DNA from 3 places in the Paenibacillus sp. TAB_01 genome. Region 3 is predicted to be linked to each of the others. Evidence: riboswitches for the same ligand, from Rfam matches in the RefSeq annotation. Region 3 holds a riboswitch; each other region holds the start of a gene.
The links. Region 3 has a riboswitch for cyclic di-GMP ahead of ACHHV8_RS28160 (transglutaminase-like domain-containing protein). Riboswitches for the same ligand answer to the same signal wherever they lie in the genome.
Positions count from the first base shown of each region.

Region 1: linked by a shared signal. The riboswitch ahead of ACHHV8_RS04915 (chemotaxis protein CheX) and the one ahead of ACHHV8_RS28160 (transglutaminase-like domain-containing protein) in region 3 are both predicted to bind cyclic di-GMP.
Region 2: linked by a shared signal. The riboswitch ahead of ACHHV8_RS16340 (EAL domain-containing protein) and the one ahead of ACHHV8_RS28160 (transglutaminase-like domain-containing protein) in region 3 are both predicted to bind cyclic di-GMP.

Region 1 is NZ_JBIFNP010000001.1:997,135-1,003,753, forward strand. Features, by position in the region: gene fba (class II fructose-1,6-bisphosphate aldolase) at 1-201, shown strand, start outside; gene ACHHV8_RS04900 (1-phosphofructokinase family hexose kinase) at 213-1,157, shown strand; gene ACHHV8_RS04905 (zinc-binding alcohol dehydrogenase family protein) at 1,703-2,716, shown strand; gene ACHHV8_RS04910 (alpha/beta hydrolase family protein) at 2,956-3,837, shown strand; cyclic di-GMP riboswitch class I at 4,052-4,137, shown strand; gene ACHHV8_RS04915 (chemotaxis protein CheX) at 4,234-4,683, shown strand; gene ACHHV8_RS04920 (sensor histidine kinase) at 4,808-5,917, shown strand; gene ACHHV8_RS04925 (TetR/AcrR family transcriptional regulator) at 6,079-6,619, opposite strand, start outside.
Region 2 is NZ_JBIFNP010000001.1:3,394,123-3,400,741, reverse strand. Features, by position in the region: gene ACHHV8_RS16355 (CBO0543 family protein) at 1-450, shown strand, start outside; gene ACHHV8_RS16350 (GAF domain-containing protein) at 625-1,278, opposite strand; gene ACHHV8_RS16345 (helix-turn-helix domain-containing protein) at 1,300-1,674, opposite strand; cyclic di-GMP riboswitch class I at 1,843-1,928, shown strand; gene ACHHV8_RS16340 (EAL domain-containing protein) at 2,174-4,618, shown strand; gene ACHHV8_RS16335 (HD domain-containing phosphohydrolase) at 4,933-5,706, shown strand; gene ACHHV8_RS16330 (MFS transporter) at 5,834-6,619, opposite strand, start outside.
Region 3 is NZ_JBIFNP010000001.1:5,784,562-5,791,180, forward strand. Features, by position in the region: gene ACHHV8_RS28150 (MFS transporter) at 1-18, opposite strand, end outside; gene ACHHV8_RS28155 (IS1182 family transposase) at 418-1,986, shown strand; gene ACHHV8_RS28160 (transglutaminase-like domain-containing protein) at 2,130-2,906, opposite strand; cyclic di-GMP riboswitch class I at 2,921-3,013, opposite strand; gene ACHHV8_RS28165 (class D sortase) at 3,083-3,793, opposite strand; gene ACHHV8_RS28170 (SpaA isopeptide-forming pilin-related protein) at 3,888-6,619, opposite strand, start outside.

The sequences.
Region 1 (6,619 bases), 4.8 Mb from region 3:
TCGCTTGGCATGGCGAAGATGAATATTGCGACGGAAATCCGGATCGTCTTTTCCGACGCGATCAAGAGCGTATTTGCCGAGCATCCTGCGGAGAACGATCCCCGCAAATATATGATTCCGGCCAAACAGGCCGTAAAGGCGGCCGCAATGGATAAAATGCGGATGGCCGGCTGTGCCGGCAGGGCTTCGGACTGGAAGTGAGCGGACGAACAATGATTACGACCGTTACCTTGAATGCGGCTATCGATAAGACGTATTATTTGCCCCGTTTTCCATTGGGGCATGTATCCAGGGTGAACAACCTCTATGCCGAGCCGGGAGGCAAAGGGATTAACGTCGCCCGCGTGGTTCACCAGCTAGGCTGCCCGGTTGTTGCGACCGGCTTTCTGGGAGGGAGCAACGGGGACTGGATCCGTAAAGGGCTGGACCGTCAAGGACTTCGACACGATTTTGTAAGCGTTGAAGGAGAGTCCCGGCTTTGCCTGAACATGATCGATGAAGCGACCGGCGTCTCTACGGAGGTGCTGGAGCCCGGGCCTGTCATATCGGCCAAGGAAATGAGCAGGCTGGCGGATACGGTATACCGTCTGGCCTGCAGGTCATCGGTCGTCTGCTTCAGCGGCAGTCTCCCTCGGGGAGTCCCGGACGATTATTATGCGCAGCTGATCACGCTGGCGAAGGCGGCGGGAGCGCTGGCCTTTCTCGATACAAGCGGCTCTGCGCTGAGGCATGCGGTCGATGCGGCTCCGTATTTCATCAAGCCGAATGAGGACGAAATGGCGCAGCTGACAGGTCAGGCGCGGGAAGCCGGTGCCCCTTGGGCTGCGGAGGATACGCAGCTGGACACGCTGCACGAGAAGGGGATTGAGCTGATCAGCGTCACGCTGGGAGCCAAAGGATCACACAGCTCTTACGGGGGCAAACGGTATACTGCTCTTTCACCGCAGGTGCAGCCGGTGAATACAGTAGGGTGCGGAGATGCGTATACAGCCGGTATGGCGGTTGCGACCCTGCGCAAGCAGCCGCTCGAGGCATGCCTTGCCTACGCTGCGGCGGCAGGCTCGGCCAATGCGCTGACGGCCCGTGCCGGTTATGTGGACCCGCAGGATGTAGAGCAGCTGCTTGGGCAGGTCGTTGTAAGGGAAGAGCCGCACTAGACACTAGCGGAGTGCGGCGGAATGAAGATGAATCGGCCAAGGCAGGAGCCGAGGGCGCTAAAGAAACGGGCGGAGCGTACGCAACCGTACTGCAGCAGCGTAAGCGTTCGCCTGTGTCCTAGAAGCTCAACCCGATTCAAAGCGAGGGGATCATCGGTTGGTTGAGCCTCAAGGACAACAGTTGCGCGCTTGCAAAGCCGTCAGACAGGCTTCGTAAGCTTAAGCCTGGAAGCAGGTATTGTGCGCGCAGCGATGTTTTTTAACAGCCAGGTGCAGAAGCCCTGGCTGTTTCTTTTTTCACTCCCGCCTCTCCGACGTTCTCGGATCTTAAGTGCGCACTGCGGGGCAGCCAAGTCCGGGTCTTTTGCCGCCTGCTGCTTAAGCCGGTCCCTTGAAGAGGGAGACATCGGACAAATAGTTAGGGCAGGAGGAAAACATCCGAAGCTTATTTTAGATACGGGAAGGAAACCGCTTTCTAAATAGAGAATCCATAGTAAGAGAAATTCCATCCTTTTATCCTACTTTGAAAAGAGGCGACCTGATTCATGAGAACGATCGTGTGTGAAGAGCCGAACCGCTTTGCTTTAAAAGAAACGGATATGCCTGCGGCGGCGGAAGGGGAAGCGCTGGTGCGGATTCGCCGCATCGGCATTTGCGGCACGGATTTGCATGCTTACCGCGGCAATCAGCCGTTTTTTGAATACCCGCGTATTCTTGGGCATGAGCTTGCAGGTGAAATTGTGGAGATCGGCAGCAACAGCCGGGGGTTGAAGGCGGGCGATCCGGTAGCGGTTTTGCCGTATCTGGAATGCGGACGCTGCATCGCCTGCCGGTCGGGCAAAACGAACTGCTGCACGCAGATGAAAGTGCTCGGCGTCCATCAGGATGGCGGCATGCGGGAGTATATAGCGGTGCCCGCCGATCATCTGCTGAAAGCGGAGGGCTTGGGACTGGAGCAGACGGCTATCGTCGAATGCTTGAGCATCGGGGCTCATGCGGTACGCCGGGCAGCGATTACTCCAGGCGAATTCGCGCTTGTGATCGGAGCGGGGCCGATCGGACTCGGCGTCATGAAGTTCGCCAAGCTGGCGGGCGCTCGGGTCATCGCGCTCGATATGAATGAGGGCCGGCTTGAGTACTGCAGGGAATGGGCGCCTGCCGACTACACGGTGAATGTAAAGAACGATCCGTTGAAGGAAATCGAAGCGATCACCGGCGGTGATTTGCCGACGGTGGTATTCGATGCAACAGGCAATGCCAAATCGATGGAAAGCTCCTTCCAATATGTATCGCATGGCGGTCGGCTGGTTTTCGTAGGGCTGGTGAAGGCCGATCTATCCTTTCACGATCCGGAGTTCCACAAGCGTGAGCTTACCCTGATGAGCAGCCGGAATGCGACAATTGTTGATTTCGAGCATGTGATCGACAGTCTGCGCAGCGGACACATCGATACGGATTCATTTATTACCCACCGCGTCGGCTTCGAGGACATGATCGGCTCGTATGAAGCCTGGCTGAAGCCGGAAACCGGAGTCATCAAAGCGATGGTGGAGCTGTAAAAGCACGCATCCGCATCAGTATCAGCATCAGTATATGGCGGCGGCCATTTCAAGCTGCGAGCCGGCCGGGCGGTGAAGCCCTTCCGGCTTGCGGCTTTGTTTGCATGCCCTCTCATAAACCGAAGCCTCTGCAGCAAGATTAAAGCCTGCGGCTCGGAGTATGGTACAATGAATTTATTCCTATTAAACTTATCAGGTTCATCGTAATTACTCATTTAATTGAGAGGGAGTGGTACTGTATGAGTACACATGAGGCGGAAATGATTCAGGAGCCTTTCATTCGGGAAGCGGGGCAGCTGCCGTCGGGAGAACCGCTTTATATCCGCGGAGAGATCGTGACCCTTGCCGGCTCGGGAGAAGCATCGGGAGCTGTACGCCGGCCGGTGCTGGTCATCTGCCACGGCTTTAAGGGTTTTAAGGATTGGGGATTCTTTCCGTATGCCACCCGGCGGTTTGCGGAGGCGGGCTTTTATACGGTCACGTTTAATTTTTCCTGCAACGGCGTCGCCGAAACGGATTTCGATGAGCTGGACAAGTTCGCGCTGAATACTTATTCGCGGGAGCAGCAGGATCTTACATATCTGCTTCACGCCCTAGGCATCGGGGAGCTGCCTCGTTCCGAGCAGGCTGATGCCGGGAAGATATGCTTGCTCGGCCACAGCCGCGGAGGGGGCAGCAGCATCGTTTATGCCGCGGACCATCCCAATGAGATTAGCGCCGTGGTAACCTGGAACGGCATCGCCAAAGCGGATTTGTTCGACGATGCGTTCAAGGAGCAGATAGCCGAACAGGGCGTTGCCTATGTAGCGAATGCAAGGACCGGACAGCAGATGCCGATTCGCGCTTCCTTCTACGAGGACTTGAAGGAGCAGGGCGAGCGGTTCGATATCGTCAAGCGGCTCGCCGGGCTGGAGCTTCCCGTGCTGCAGGTGCAGGGAGACCAGGATTCGCCCCGCTTGCGGGAAGGCTTTGAAGCGCTGCGCCTGGGAGCGCCGCAGCACGGCATCGCCTTGATCCAGGCGGGAAACCATACCTTCGGGGCGGTACACCCGTTTGCTTCGACAACACCGCAGCTGGAGGAAGCGATCCGCGTGACGCTGGAATTTTTGAAGCGCAGCTAGAACCGGAAGGTCGCCGCTCGAGTCATGCATCCGGGACTCCGCAGACAGGTATCCGGACGGAAGAGCTATGTGAAGCGGTAAGGATGGCGCGACCTCCGATGGATATCCTTGGGCGGATAGTCACGCATTTTACGTACGGTCGGCGTGAAAATCAGTACTATTTTATCAGATTGTGTGGTACAATGGTTCCGAACTTTATTATTCCAATGTGAGAAATCGATAATGGCAAACCTGTTGAAAGGCAGGGACGCAAAGCTGCGGGCCTAAGGGGGCAATCCCTACGGCAGCCGAGCCGCCGAAAGCTGCGCTCATATTCTAGGTTAGCTAGAACAGGACTGCTCATTTCGGGCAGTCCTTTTTTTGATATACATTTATTTTGCAAAGGGGTTGTATGATGTGCAGGCCAGTCTGGTCAATCCGTTCCTGTCTTCCTCGATTCATGTTATCGAGACCTTGATTCAAATCAAACCTTCGGTCGGTCAATTAAGCGTTCAAAAGATCGACTATCTCCACCATTATATATGGTTCAAAATCGGTATTATCGGTTCCTTGAACAAGGATATTTTGTTCGGTTTTCCGGAAACCGTCGCTTTCCGGATGGTGTCGGGCATGATGGGCGGATATCCTATAACGGAATTCGACGAAATGTGTCAGAGCGCCGTAGGGGAGCTTGGCAATATGATTAGCGGGAATGCCAGCGCGATCTTGTATCAGCAGGGCATCGAGGTGGACATTACGCCGCCCCATCTGGTTCAACAGACAGGGTATACCTGGGGGGAAAAGGTATTCAGCATCCCGCTGACGATTGACACCATCGGACAATTTCACATCTACATTTCGACATAAAACGCGCTTCTCATAGGCCGTAAGTTTGAGTAAAACAAGCATAGTAGAGCATTGTTCCCAGTATTCGGATATGCTATGTTTAAAAACAGAGATATGCATCCTATTTACGGGCAGGTTTTTAGCGATGAAGATAGAGCCACGACTGATGGAACTCAGGGACAACAAAGCGAATTTGATCAATTATTGGATTGAACAATTCAATGATCAGTTTGTGGATAGATTTGAATACGGCATTTTATACAAACAGGGCGAGGCTTTGTTCGAATTCTTTATCGATCTGCTTAAGCCGGCGGAGGAACATCCGATCCAGTGGAAGGTCGATGAATGGTGCAGGATTTATAATGAGATGAATGTACATATCATTCATATTATTACCGGCGCGCACTTGTGGAGAAAGACGTTCCTGGAAGCGGGAAGCGATCTGGTGTCGCTTGAGCTGTACCGGGAGATCAGCTACCGGATCGACCAGTTCGAGCGGGTGCTGTGCGAGTGCTACTGGAACCAGGCCGTATCCGCGATGCGGGAGAAGGATCAGGCCATTCACGCTCTGCATGACGACCGGATTAACCTGGTCGGGAAAATGGCGGCCAGCATGGCGCATGAAATCCGCAACCCTTTGACAGCGATTAAAGGCTTCCTGAAGCTGCTCAGTACGGGAATCCAGCATGCCGATTCGAATAAAGGGCAGACCTATATTCAATACATAGAAAATGAACTGAACCACATTCATATGCAGGTGACCGGGTTCTTAAGCTTCTCCAAGCGGCCTATTATGGAAGAGGAGCTAGCCGTGCTTCCGCTCAAGCCGACGCTGGAATACAGCTTATCCCTTCTGGGACCGCGATTGATTAATGAGAATGTCGAGCTGACCGTTTCCGTTCCCTCGGATCTGTACGTCCGGGTACAGAAGCTGGCGTTTCAGCAGGTGCTGTCCAATTTGATTAATAATGGCATCGATGCCCTTTCCGATATGAAGAGCAATAAAAAAATGCACATTTCATGCTTCGAGGATCAGCAGCAGGTGCATATTCATATCAGCAATAACGGTCCGCGGATTCCGGAAAGCATTTCCGGCACGATCTTCGCCCCGTTCGTCACGAACAAATCGGACGGGACCGGTCTGGGCCTTGCCATCTGCAAGCAGATCATGACCAAAAACAACGGCGACATCACATTTACGAGCAACGAGCATGCTACGACATTTATGCTCTCCTTCGAAAAAAACGCGTCCTGAGGCACGAGACAGGCGTCGCTTGCACATCGAAGGACAGGAACATGAGCAGGAGACGGGCGGTACGGCCGGCGCATGAAAATATAAAAAGTTAGAAGCCATGCCTTCCGATAAAGGGAAAGCATGGCTTCTTTTTTTCATCAGCAGGCGGACCGGGAGGCCGCTTATCCTTTGCACAGCTTGCCTGCGACCGATTCGATCGTGTCGCAGAGCGGAGGGTAAGGCTCGCTCAGGCTTTGCAGGTAGGTGTACATGCCTTGAATAATGACATCGTTAGGATGATCCTTAGCGAATTCGGCATCGAGAGCCTGGAGAGCCAGCAGCATGGACTGCGAGGCTTGAGGATCCGTTACATGATCTCTAACCGCCTGCTTCACCTGCTCCATGAAGGTGTGCAGAGATGCGTCTTCCGTCAAGGCTGCGGGCTGCTGGAAGATGTAGGACGCCTCAAGCAGCGGACCTTGTTTTTTGCTCAGAATGCCTTGAGCGAGATCATCCAGCCGTTCGACCAGATAGACGGAAAGCTGTTCAATATCAAGCGGATGATGGTAGCAAATATAGTAGAAGAAGTACTCCTTCAGCATGCCGTTCAGCATTGCGGACAGGTCTATGGCATGAGCTTCGACGGCCGGGCCGTACAATTCGACGATTTTCGTTTGAAACCAGGCCAGCCCGGCGAGATTCTGCTCGAAGCAGAACTGCTGA
Region 2 (6,619 bases), 2.4 Mb from region 3:
TATCCAACCATGCTGTATATGATCGTCGGCGACCTCATGTATAATTTCTTAACCTATAACTATACGATGTGGAAATTCAACCCCACTTCCTTTGATAAGGGGATTTATTCGAGCCACACCCTCATAACGCTGGGGATAGATTTCATTAACTTTCCAGCGGTTGTCCTACTTTACCTCACTCATTTTCCGGCAAAAGGGCTGCATAAGCAGATTCTTTATATTCTTGTATGGGCGATGATGAATTCGCTGATTGAGCTGATTGCTCACTTCTTTTCCGGCATTTCTTATGAACATGGCTGGAATTACGGCTGGTTCGCCGTGTTCAACGTGATCATGTATATCCTGCTCCGCACCCATTATAAACAGCCTTTGCTTGCACTCGGCCTATCCGCAATTTTAATTGTTTCTTATTGTTTCTATTTCAAGCTTCCTTTGAACACGATGAAATGATGGCGGATACCTTGTGCTGCGGCACACACCTTGTATGGAGCTGCTGCTCTCACGGTTCCGCACAGATGGGACTCAGCTTGTACCCGTCAACAATACGCCTGCCTGATCAATGCAGCCTTTGCCCGGGGAGCTCCTCGGGACGGAAAGGCGTACACAGCACGGCGGGCTAGGAGGTCAAGATATTTTCCCCGGATGGATTTGCTCGAGCAGGGCGTGTTTCATGGATACAAGCTCTTTCTCAATCAGGTGAGCGCATGCCCGATAACGTGTAACCTCTTGTTCAGAGAAAACCCGCTTGTCTCTGGCGTACATCACTTTATGTCCGAATGAATGGCCGTTATGCATCAGCGGAATACTGCAGAAGGCCTGAATCCCCGCTTTCAGCAGCTGGGCCCGGTGGTTGTCGCATATATAATGCTCGGACCGTTCCACATGATCAACTACAAGAACATCGCCTACATAGAGCGGAACACGGGAACCGTTTAATACATCATTTTTGACGCAGAGTCCGTTGGTATATTCATTGTAGACCATCGGCACATCCGCAACACTGCTGTTCCAAAGCCGCTGCCGCTCATGTTCATATAAATAAATGGAGTGCATAAAGGCAGGGAATTCTTGCCTCACGAGTGCCATATACCGGTTCATCATCATGGTGGAGCGGATAGCGATGAGCTCGGAGCTTCCGATAAGATCTTCCTGCAGCAGTTCAAGAAAGACTTGAGACAAATTCATTTCTTTGCTGTAGCTTGATGAAATATGATTAAGCAGCTGCCGAATCTCTTTGGTCATTTTAAATTTGATGAAGGACTCGACGATTTCTTCCACCTGGCACGACACTCCTTTCCATTATCGTTCTTTAGCTTTGTGAGGCTGCTGCAACCGCTCCTTAACGATCTTCTCCAGAAGCTCATGGATGGGCAGCAAATCCTCCTCCGTTAAAATATGGCCATCCCAATGCAAGTTTCGGGCGGAAGCTGATAACTCCTTGTTCTCGAGCAGCGGATGAGGCTCTGCCAGTGCGCTGAGACCCAGCAAATAATCCGCTGTCGTATTCAGAGTGGTTGCCAGCTTATAAATGATCTTGAGCTGCGGTTCCCGGTTCCCATGCTCATATCCGGAAATCGTCGTCTTAGCTACTCCTATTTCTTTTCCAAGCTCCTCCATCGTAAAGCCGCGCAGGATACGGAGCTGTTTTAAGCGAATCCCAAAGCCATCAGGCATGATGCCAACTCCTAACAATAGACAATTGAAGAAATTTTTAAAATCGTTTACAATGAAAAAGTACTCGAAACGCATACTTTTTTGAGGTTTCGCATGCTTTCTCTCATTCTACAGTATGAAGGCAAGCCTGTATAGGATAAGAATGGACTCCTTTCGATTCTTAACCGCAATGGAAAAAGGCAAATCCAGCGAAAGCTGGAGACGCAAAGCCGAGGGTCTAAGGCATGAAAAGCTATGACGGCCAGGTTGCCGAAGGAAAGAGAAACAGCCTGTTCTTTTCAGAGGGCCGCTGAAAAACGAGCGGAGAGTGCGGAATCGTTCTGTAGAAGCGCAAGCGTTCGCCTTTGTCCCTGGGTTTCAACCGCTAAAAGCGGGGAAATTAAAGAAATTCGAGGACAACAGCGATCGTAAGAACGGTTCGCACTTGCAGCGAGACTTTTTCAGCGGTCTCCTTTTCAGAGGGCTGTTTTCTTTTAGGATTGGGGAGTGAGTATAGTTGATGAACGAGGGCAAAGTGAACATCTTGCTGGTCGATGATCAGGCTGAAAATTTGTTGGCGCTCGAAGCGGTCATTGAGCGTGACGATTACAACCTGGTCAAAGCCCATTCCGGAGAAGAAGCTTTAAAATATTTGCTGAAATACGATTTCGCAACGATTTTATTAGATGTTCAAATGCCCGGGCTGGATGGCTTTGAAACGGCCAGAATCATTAAGTCGCGGGAAAAATCCAAAAATATACCGATTATTTTCGTTACGGCGAACTACATGGATGAACATCATGTGTATACCGGTTATTTTATTGGGGCCATCGAATATATTCTCAAACCGTTCGACCCGAATACGTTGAAGGCTAAGGTTCAAGGGTTTGTCAATATTTACAAGACGAACCGTAAGCTTCTCCAACAAACGGAAATGCTTATGCAAAAGACCAAGGAACTGGAGGCTGCGAATAAGGAACTGTCCGAGATCACATCCGAGCTGCGCAAATCGCAGGCTTTGACGAACGTTATCAGCGAAACCTCGATTGATTCAATGCTCATTCTTAACCAGGATGGGTTTATATTGAAGGTCAACCCGGCTGTACATAAAATGTTCGGATACGAGAACAGCGAAATTGTGGGCAGAAATATGGACATCCTGTTTCCTTTTCCGCAAGCTCAACGGTTCCTTCCAGGCAAATGGGATGATGCATTGTATGGTGCGGAAGAAGGGATTCATGAGGTGAATGCTGTCCGCAAAGACGGGAGTACGTTTCCCGTAGAGTTCCAGATCGGCAGCACGTTCGTGGAGAATAAGAATATTATCGCATGTACGATCAGGGATGTGACGAAGAAAAGACAGTCCCAGCAATTGATCACGCACATGGCGTACCACGACGGCTTGACCAACCTGCCGAACCGAAGAATGTTCAACGACCGCTTAAACTTGATGTTAAACCAGGCCAAGCAGGAGAATCAGCTGTTGGTCATGATGTATCTGGATTTGGACAGGTTTAAATATATCAATGATTCGCTGGGTCACTTGATAGGTGACAAGCTGCTTCAGGAAGTGGCGCGAAGGCTGGTTTCCTGCACGGATAACGTCCATTTCGTTGCAAGAATCGGCGGGGATGAATTCAATATGGTGCTCCAGGATACGAATCGGGAGGATGCGCTCGATATTGCGGAAGACGTGCTGGAGCAGCTGAAAAAACCGTTTTATATTGAAGATTTCGAATTATACGTGACAGCCAGTATTGGCATCAGTGTCTATCCTTACGATGGAAAGGATGCGCCCGCCCTGTTGAAAAACGCGGATGCGGCGCTCTACCGGGCTAAAGAGCAGGGGAAGAACAAATTTCAGATTTATCACTCGGGGATGAATATCCGTTCCTACCGGACCTTTATGCTGCAAAATGATTTGAGGAAAGCGATGGAACACGGTGAGTTTACGCTTCTGTACCAGCCTCGAATCGATGTGAATTCGGGAGAAATTACGTGTACGGAAGCTGTGATTCGTTGGAATCATCCTAACTGGGGAACGCTGCAGCCCTCCGAGTTCCTCCCGCTGGCCGAAGAGACGGGGCAGATTGCGGCTATCGGCGAATGGGTTCTGCGGACCGCCTGCAAGCAAATTCAATTGTGGCGGATGTCAGGGCTGCCTTTACCGCGAATGGCTGTACGATTCTCGTCGCTGCAATTTTTGCAAAAGCAATTTGTCCGTAACATCGAACAAATTCTGAAGGAAGCGGGGCTTGAGCCTGCGATGCTGGAAGTGGAAATTACGGAATCGGCCATCATGCGCAATGAAAGCGTCATAATAAGAGCGCTGCACGAGCTTAAGCAGCTCGGCGTTACGATCTGCATCGAAGAATTCGGCTCCGGCGGTTCATCCTTAAGCTCGCTTAAACATATTCCAGCCGATTTGATCAAGATCGATAAGCTGTTTATGGATGATTTAGCGGCAAATCCGGCTCAAAGCACGGCCTTTATCTCTTCTATCGTTTCTTTGGCCCGCAGCTTGAACATGCAGGCGGTGGCGGTTGGCATCGAATCGGAGGAGCAGCTGAATCTATTAAAGAATTTGAGCATTCAAGGCGTACAAGGCCGACTGTTCAGCCTCCCCGTTACGGCTGCAGAGCTAGAGCCGCTGCTCAGCCAAGGTCTGTCCGAGCAGTTTTCCTTTCACAACAGGGCTGAGAAGGAAGCGGAGGAGCATGATATTCTTGATTTTCAGCTTTACCGGATGAAAGAAGCTTTTTCCATTTCCTCCAGAGAGCTTGAAGTGTTTAAATTGATTATCGACGGTTTGAATAACAGGGAGATTTCCACGCAATTATTTATAAGCGAGCATACGGTTAAGAATCATATCACTCGTATTTTTCAAAAGCTGAATGTGAATGACCGCCTGCAGGCGATGGCGAAAGTGTACCAAAGCTGTATACAAACCAATAAGGCCCAATAAATAGGCAAGCGTGAGAGCCTGAATGTGCAAGGAGCAGCGGATGAGTACAGCGCTTGCAATCATCAAAACATCGGTTTGCAGACAGCTGCATTTTTAACCGGCCTGTGCAATAGGAAGAGATTCCTATTCTAGTCATATAAAAGCTTCATTACAAAAAAACGTATTTATTCCTAGCTGCAGGAATAGATACGTTTTTTGTATGTAGGAAGAGTCTCCTATTTTATGGAATCTATTAAAAATGAGAAGACCTGCTGATAGTTTCCAGCTGCCGTTTCGTCCATAATGAAACTAACAAATACGAGGGGGCTGCTGCTATGGGGTTAATCTACATGAAGAAGTCTTATCCGGGGGTTGAGAACTTGCTCGAATTAAAAAAGGAAGACATCTGCTCTTTCTTAATGAGGAAACTATGGTTTCACCATCAGGAGACTTACCTTCATTCCATTCGCGTGACCTCCTTATGTGCGGAGCTGTTTAACCTGTTCGGCATTCCGGGTGAGGAGCAGGAGACGCTGCTGTGCTCGGTTTTGCTTCATGACATTGGCAAAATTCAAATCGATAAAGCATTGCTGGATAAGCACAATCCTATAACTAACGAAGAATGGCGTCTGCTGAAAAATCATTGCAGGAACGGTGCGGGCATTCTGGATAAGGAAATGATGGGGACGGGCTTCGATTTGGATATTATACTTTACCACCACGAGAATATGGACGGCTCCGGGTATTACGGTCTCAAGGAACGCGAACTATCCTTAGGCGTCAGAATCGTACGGGTTGCAGACAGCTACGACGCCATGGTCTATCCGCGGGTCTACAGCAAGGCCAAGGCACCTGCCCGAAACCTTCGAAGAATTGTTCCTTCTGAGCGGAATTCATTACGATCCGAATGTGGTGGAAGCACTGTACCAGGTAAAAAAAACGAAACGGCTGGGGGCCCTGTCATGAGCGCTAATGAGAAGGTAGCTTTGCTGAAAAATCGGCTGCTGCAGGTATATAATATGTTCGGCCAATTAAGTCACCCCGAGGTAGTCAAGGTGAGCCAGGAGTTGGACCAGGCTTTGAACGAACTGGCGCTGCATCGCAGATAGCACAGGCCGCATGATATATAACGGAACAAGAAGACGAACGGGAATTGGAATAGAAAAAGCCTCCGGCCGGATGAAACGATCCCAGCGAGAGGCTTTTTGGATTGCTTTTATAACCGGAGGGATCGTGTTAGCCGGACACGCTGTCATTACGTACAAGTCCGACCGTACGGGCGGAGCGGGGACGATGGTGAAGCACGTAATATACAGCCAAGCACAGCAGGGCAATCACGCCCGCGGCCTCATACATCAGCCGGTACCCCGCGATGGAAGAGAGCCAGCCGAACAGGTAGGAGCCGACACCGTAGCCGGAATCGAACAGCAGGAAAAAGGTGCCTGTAGCCAATCCTCGGCGATGCTCGGGCGACAGCTTCATCGCCAGCGTCTGGAAACAGGGCAGCAGCGCCCCGTAGCCGGTGCCCATAATGACGCCGGCGGTCAGAATCATAGCGGCGGAATGCGCCTGGCTGAGCAGAAACATGCTGCCAATGAACAGCAGAATACCCGGATAAGCCAGCATATGCTCGTTGTATTTGTCAAAAATACGCCCGATGACCGGCCGGGAGAGGACAATCATCAGCGCGAAGACGATAAAGAAATAGCTGGTGACGGCGGACTGATGAATCTCGGCCGTGAACGAAGCGATAAACCCGGTAATCGAGCTGTAGGAGAACGCTAGCACAAAGCCTGTCAACGAAATCGGCAGCGCCTTCGTTTCAAAGAAGCGGCTCAGCAGCTGCCCGCCCTTGCGCTCCTGCTGTGGCTCCCGCCGCGGCTGCGGTTCATCCTTTGGAACGCGCGAGCCTGCTGCGAACAAAAGAGAGCAAGCCGAGATAACACAGCAGACCAGCAGCAGGGCCCCTGCATTGCCCTCTCCCCACAGCGCAATCCCGAGCGCGGGTCCGATAACCATAGC
Region 3 (6,619 bases):
TGCATGAAATTTCATCATATCCGGGCCCGCCTCTCCGATTACGGCAGATGGAGTAGGTCGCATGCTTCCCGGTTACCTCCGTTCCACAAGCACGCATATCCTCTACCGGTGATGTGATCTTTTTTGAAACCTGATGACTTTCGCTGCACTTATGCTTTTTCCCATAACTGACACCTCCGCAAAATCGTTAGTTCTATCCTATCTTCTTCTCTTATTAAACAGTAGAGCAAAAATCGGTAAAATCGTTTATTACTCATTTAAGCTCTTATCCATCATTAACCGGCATAAGAAAAAAGAGGGTGTCCCATAAGTCATTAAATGACTGAGGGACGCCCTCTCATTTTGTACAACAAAAAGAAACCTACCTTTGGTAAAATGGAAGTACCACCCACCATTCACATAAAGGAGAGGTTTCTTTTGTACATTCAATATACCATGGATCAACTTTGCCTGCCAATGGATTTAGAAGAGGACATTCCAGCAAACCACCTCGTTCGCGTTGTAAACACTGCCGTCAATCGTCTCGACGCCGCTATCTTCGACGCCGCTTACCCCGGAGGCGGACGAGATAGCTATCACCCCAAGATGTTAACCAAAGTCATCATTTATGCCTACACACAACGCATCTACTCCTCTCGCCAGATTGCCAAGGCTGTCCGTGAAAACATCATGTTTATGTGGATCGCAGGCAGGCAGCGCCCGGACTTTCGTACCATCAACCGCTTTCGTTCGGAACGAATGAAAACTGTACTGGAGACTGTGTTTACGGCCGTTCTTCAATTCCTCGCAGAGGAGAACTATGTGCAGTTGGAGCATTACTTTGTGGACGGCACGAAGATCGAAGCCAATGCCAACCGCTATACGTTTGTTTGGGGAAAGGCTGTCGTGAAGCACAAGGCCAAGCTCCAGGAGAAAGTCCAGACCTTGTTCGCCGCCATTGAAGAAGCTGAGAGGCAAGAAGAAGGAGCACATGAGGGCAGGGATCTTCACGAGCTGGGAGAGTCATCTGCCATCACAAGTGAAAAGCTGGCACATGCCGTCAAGCAGTTGGAAGAGCGCCTGCAGGAGAAGCCTAAAGATAAACCGCTAAAGAAGGCGGTGCGTGCGCTCCGCAAGGACTTGCTTCCGCGGCTCCAAAAGTATGAGACACATGAGATCATCTTAGGAAATCGAAACAGCTACAGCAAAACGGACCATGACGCCACATTTATGCGAATGAAAGAAGACCACATGCGAAATGGCCAGCTCAAGCCGGGTTACAACGTACAGATTGGCACTGAAAATCAATTCATTCTCGGCTACAGCGTTCACCAGCGGCCGACCGATACGCGCTGCCTCATCCCTCATCTGGAGAAAATAAAATCACAGTTCGGCAAGCTGCCACACACCGTCATCGCTGATGCGGGCTATGGCGGTGAGGAGAATTATGACTATTTGGAGCAGAACAAAGTCGAAGCCATTGTAAAGTACAGCACGTACCATCGCGAAAAAAGCAAGGCATGGCAAAAGGACATCAGTAAGATCGACAACTGGACCTACAACAGCGAGCAAGACACGTGGACATGCGCAGCCGGACAACCGCTCCATTTTCGTAGGGTAAGTAAGGAAAAAAAAGAAAGTGGGTATGAAATCGAACACAGGCATTACCGAAGCACCAGCTGTGAGGAATGCCCGCTGAAACCACAGTGTACGAAGGCCCAAGGTAACCGTGAGATCAAAGTCAGCATGAAGTATTTGCGGCTAAAGGGCCAAGCAAGGCAAAAGCTCCGCAGTGAAGAGGGTTATGCCCTGGCAGTGAGGCGCATGATCGAGCCGGAGCCTGTGTTTGGTGATATGAAAAACAACCGAGGATTTAGAAGATTTCTGCTTCGTGGCTTACCAAAAGTAAGTCTGGAGGTCGGGTGGCTTTCCCTTGCCCACAATCTACTTAAGAAAGCTGCAATAGATACCAAAAACCAAGGAGCTAAGCGAGAACAGATCGCATAGCTCCTTGGTTTTTTCGAATGTCATCTTATTTTGTTCCAGAGGGTGTCTCCAAATTTACTTTTGGGACAGCCCCTTCTTCAAAATTTGGATGTGATGCGCATCCTATTAATTAATATACTTGCGTGATCGTATAATTCGCCGGGTCACTTCAGGATCGGGGGCTGCTCGCCGTTTTGCACGCGTGCTGCGTCATATGTCGGATCTACCGTCACCCATGTGCCGCTGTCTTTTAAATAAACCTGATTCCATGCGTGATAGGTTTCAGGGGCGCTGGCCTCATAGCCCATAACCAAGCGCGTCGGAATGTTTAAGCTTCGGGCCATAGCTGCCAAGGTGGCGGCGTAATCGTAGCAGATACCGGCAGATGCATCGTAAACGGCATCCAGGTTTGGAATATAGTCATTGCTGACGCTTTGTGCTTTACCATCATCATACTTGATCGTTTGAGTAATGTAAGTGTAAATTGCGGTCACTTTTTCCATGTCCGTCATGCTTTCATTCGTCAGCTTCGCTGCCTCGCCAACAGCTTTCGTGCCGCCGTTCCAGTCGATGAGCGAGATGGATTGCAGATACACGGCATTTTCATCCGCTAGCCGCAGCTCTACATTTTCTTTCGTAACCACTTTATATTTGTTATCCGCTATCAGCTCAGCGACCATAACCGTATAGGTGCCGTTGCCTAATTGCAGCGGGTAATGCGCCCCATTGATAAAACGGTAGTCATAATGGGCATCGTCTTTCGAGATGCGGACTATAGTTTGGACTCCATCGCTTTGCGGACCGTTAACCGTAATGATTCCTTTATCCAGAACACTTTTATCCAGCGAAAACGCTGCGGATGCAGAGGCTCCTAAATTTTGAATTGGCGACAAAAACAAAAGAACCGCAAATAAGGACATTGCGAGCACTTTTTTAAACATAAAAAAGCTCCCCTTTCGGTAACTGGCTGCCATCTTAGTCACTGCTGACTAAGGAAGGCCCTATAGCTTTGCGTCTTCAGCTTTCACTGAATTTGCCTTTATCGGTTGAAAGCACCGAAATTATATTTTTTTATAGACGTATTATAGCATATGCCCTTTTAATTGAATAGATTTTATTACTTTTCTACTAGTTTACCCTTAATGACGAGACGGTGTGTAGGATTTTGCATAGGATGGCATGTGATCAGCGTAATTTCCTTGTCCCTGCCGTTTCCCTTCAGAACCCATACTTCTTCCGGCAGCACATACAGCTTCTCCTGAACCTGATACCAATACTGCTGCGTCCCCGTGTCTACCTCGATCCGATCTCCTATTTCGACTTCATCCAGCCTATTGAAGTTTTTTCCGTAGGTCAAATTTCGATGACCGGCAATGGCATAATTTCCAACGGCCCCTGCTTTGCCCGTGTTGGCGATGCTGGCAACAGACAGCTTCAGATTGTCCACAGTAGCATCCGTCAAGATAGGCAGCTTCAGCCGAATCTTATCGATGATTAAAACACCTTCGACATGACCCGGCAGCGCGGATTGCTGCGTCTGGCCCTGCGTCTGGCCCTGCGTTGGCTCCTGCGGCGGCTCTGTCTCGGCTCTCAACAGCTGCGGGCCCAATTCAACCGCTCCCGCGTTTGTCGAGAGGGGAACGGCTGCAGCCGGCGAAAGATTGGCTGCAGCCATCTCAGGCGCCGTATCGATCTGCTTCAGATTCTCCGTCCACTGCTTCATTATTTTCTGCTGCCGGTAGCTCTCATAACGGTCGTTAAGCGTAGGATAAAGAAGTACGAGAATCCCGAGGAATATACATAGCATCGGCACAATTTTTTTTATCATCCGGCCCTCCTCCCGCAAACCAAGCGGCTGCTTATTGTGGAAAAAAAATCTGCCGGCCGCCGGCCGACAGACTTGTGAAAATAAGATCAAACAGCTATGCCTTCTTCGTAAATTTCCGATGTAAGGCCAATCCCAAAAGGATCAAGAAAAGACCGGACAGCTCTACAACAGTATGGCTTGCTTCTCCTGTCTTCGGAAGCATTTCTCCTGCATTCCCCTTATTTGGCGAGCTGCCGCTGCCAAGGGGTACCTTTCGAACATCCACGTTAATCAATAGATCCGACTCATTGCCATCCTCATCCTTGATCACCACGGTAATTTGATCCGTTCCGACAAAGCCCGGATTAGGCGTATAGGTCCAATGCCCGTCAGGATCGATCGTAGCCGTCCCGTTCTCCGGCTGCTTGTTAATGACGGATAATCCTCCAAGAGGCACATTTATGCTGCCGTCAATCGGAATATCCTGCTCCGTCGTCTTCTCATCCGCTGCCGGCACCTGTGTTGGTACTGGCTCTGGTGCTGATGCTGGCGTTGGTGACGGCTCTGGTGCTGGTGTCGGTGTTGGCGCCGGTGTCGGTGTCGGTGTTGGTGTTGGCGTCGGTACTGGTGTCGGTGTCGGCGTTGGTGTTGGCGTCGATCCCGACCCCGACCCAGATCCAGATTTTTGCTTATTAACTACTGTCAACTGAATGCCGGCGGCCGACGCAATCGTAACCGGATATTCCTTTGTATCCAGCAGATAGCCAGCCGGCGCTGCCGTTTCTTTTACTACATAATCTCCCACAGGCAGCGAATCAAAAACGACCGTTCCACTCGCATCCGTCGTTTTCGTCCCGAGCAGGATTAAGTCCGTTCCCGCTTTTTGATACAGCTCAAAGGTTGCCCCGCTGAGCAGCTGGTCGGTTTGGGCTGCATTGACCTTTTTCACGGTCAATGTTCCTGTGATCGGAGCCGGCGGGGGCGGCGTAACGACCTTCGCGTTTACCACGGTTAACTGGTAACCGGCCGCCGATTGAATCGTTACCGGATGCTCCAACGCATCCAGCATGTAGCCGGCTGGCGCTGCCGTTTCCTTAACCGCATAATCCCCTGTGGGCAGGGCGTCGAAGACGGCCGTTCCGCTCGCATCCGTCGTTTTCATACTGAGCAGCGTCAGATCGGAGCCTGTCTTCTTGTACAGCTCAAAAGTCGCTCCGCTGAGCAGTACGCTGCTGTCCGCGCTATCCGTCTTCGTAACGGTTAGCGCGCCGACGACCGGGGCCGGCGGTGTCGGTATTTTGTCATTCGAAATCGTTAGCTGATAGCCGGATGCCGATTGAATCGTTACCGGATGCTCCAACGCATCCAGCATGTAGCCGGCTGGCGCTGCCGTTTCCTTCACCACATAATCCCCTGCAGGCAGGGCATTGAAGACGGCTGTCCCGGTCGCATCCGTCGTTTTCGTACTAAGCAGCGTCAGATCGGAGCCTGTCTTCTTGTACAGCTCAAAAGTCGCTCCGCTGAGCAGTACGCTGCTGTCCGCGCTATCCGTCTTCGTAACGGTTAGCGCGCCGACGACCGGGGCCGGCGGTGCCGGTATTTTGTCATTCGAAATCGTTAGCTGATAGCCGGATGCCGATTGAATCGTTACCGGATGCTCCAACGCATCCAGCATGTAGCCGGCTGGCGCTGCCGTTTCCTTCACCACATAATCCCCTACAGGCAGGGCGTCGAAGACGGCCGTTCCGCTTGCATCCGTTGTTTTCATGCTGATCAGCGTCAGATCGGAGCCTGTCTTCTTGTACAGCTCAAAGGTCGCTCCGCTGAGCAGCACGCTGCTGTCCGCGCTGTCCGTTTTCGTAACGGCTAGCGCGCCGACTACTGGAGCCGGCGGTGCCGGTATGACGATTTTGTCATTTGAAATCGTTAGCTGGACGCCGTCCGCCGTTTGAATGTTTACAGGATATTCCCTGGAGTCAAGCACATAGCCGGAAGGAGCCGTCGTCTCCTTGACGATGTAGTCCCCCGCAAGCAGCTTCTTGAAAATAACCACTCCGCTTGCATCGGTAGTCAGCGTGCTGATCAGAAACTTGTCCGAGCCGGATTTGCGGTAAAGCTCGAACACAGCTCCGCCAAGCAGCATCTGGCTGTCCGCGCTGTCCACTTTCTTGACAGTCAGCGATCCCCTGACGCCGCTAATCGTACCTGATCCGCTAGTAACGCCAACTACAATACTTTTCGTATTATCCTTGGTGACCGTAATAGTATTATTGCCGCTAAATTCGACTTTGTTGGAGATCGTATCCTGGTCTCTAGCCACAATTAAAGACTGATACTCAAGAATAGCTGCGGTCGAAAGCTGCTTCAGGAAGCTGAGGACGAAGCTCTGCTTTCCATCATCATCCGTATTAATCTGCAGCGTATAGTCTGTACCCTTGATCAGCTCCGCCCCTTTGGCTACTGTTCCGTTAGCAACTACAACGGTCGTATACAGCTTGAACGTATTGGGCAGCAGCAATTGATTGTCGGATGGCGTATCGGTTATTTGGGCATCGGCTAACGTGGACTGCCCTCGGTTGATAAGAACTGTCCATTCCAGCTTGTCGCCGTTCTGTTTGCCGTTCTTGCTTACATATTCCCCGCCATTAGGAATGCTCACCGTGGCGGTTAAATTTTTGGATACAGGTACAGCTCCGTCGAATACGGCGGCCGTATTGCTTACGCTACTGTCAATGAGTCTTCCATCAAGACTTGTTTTGAAAATAATGTGATAGGGAGAGGCAATCGGCTTCAAAAAGGTAACGGTCAGCTTATTGTCATTGTCAACCGTATAACTGTAATAAGTGC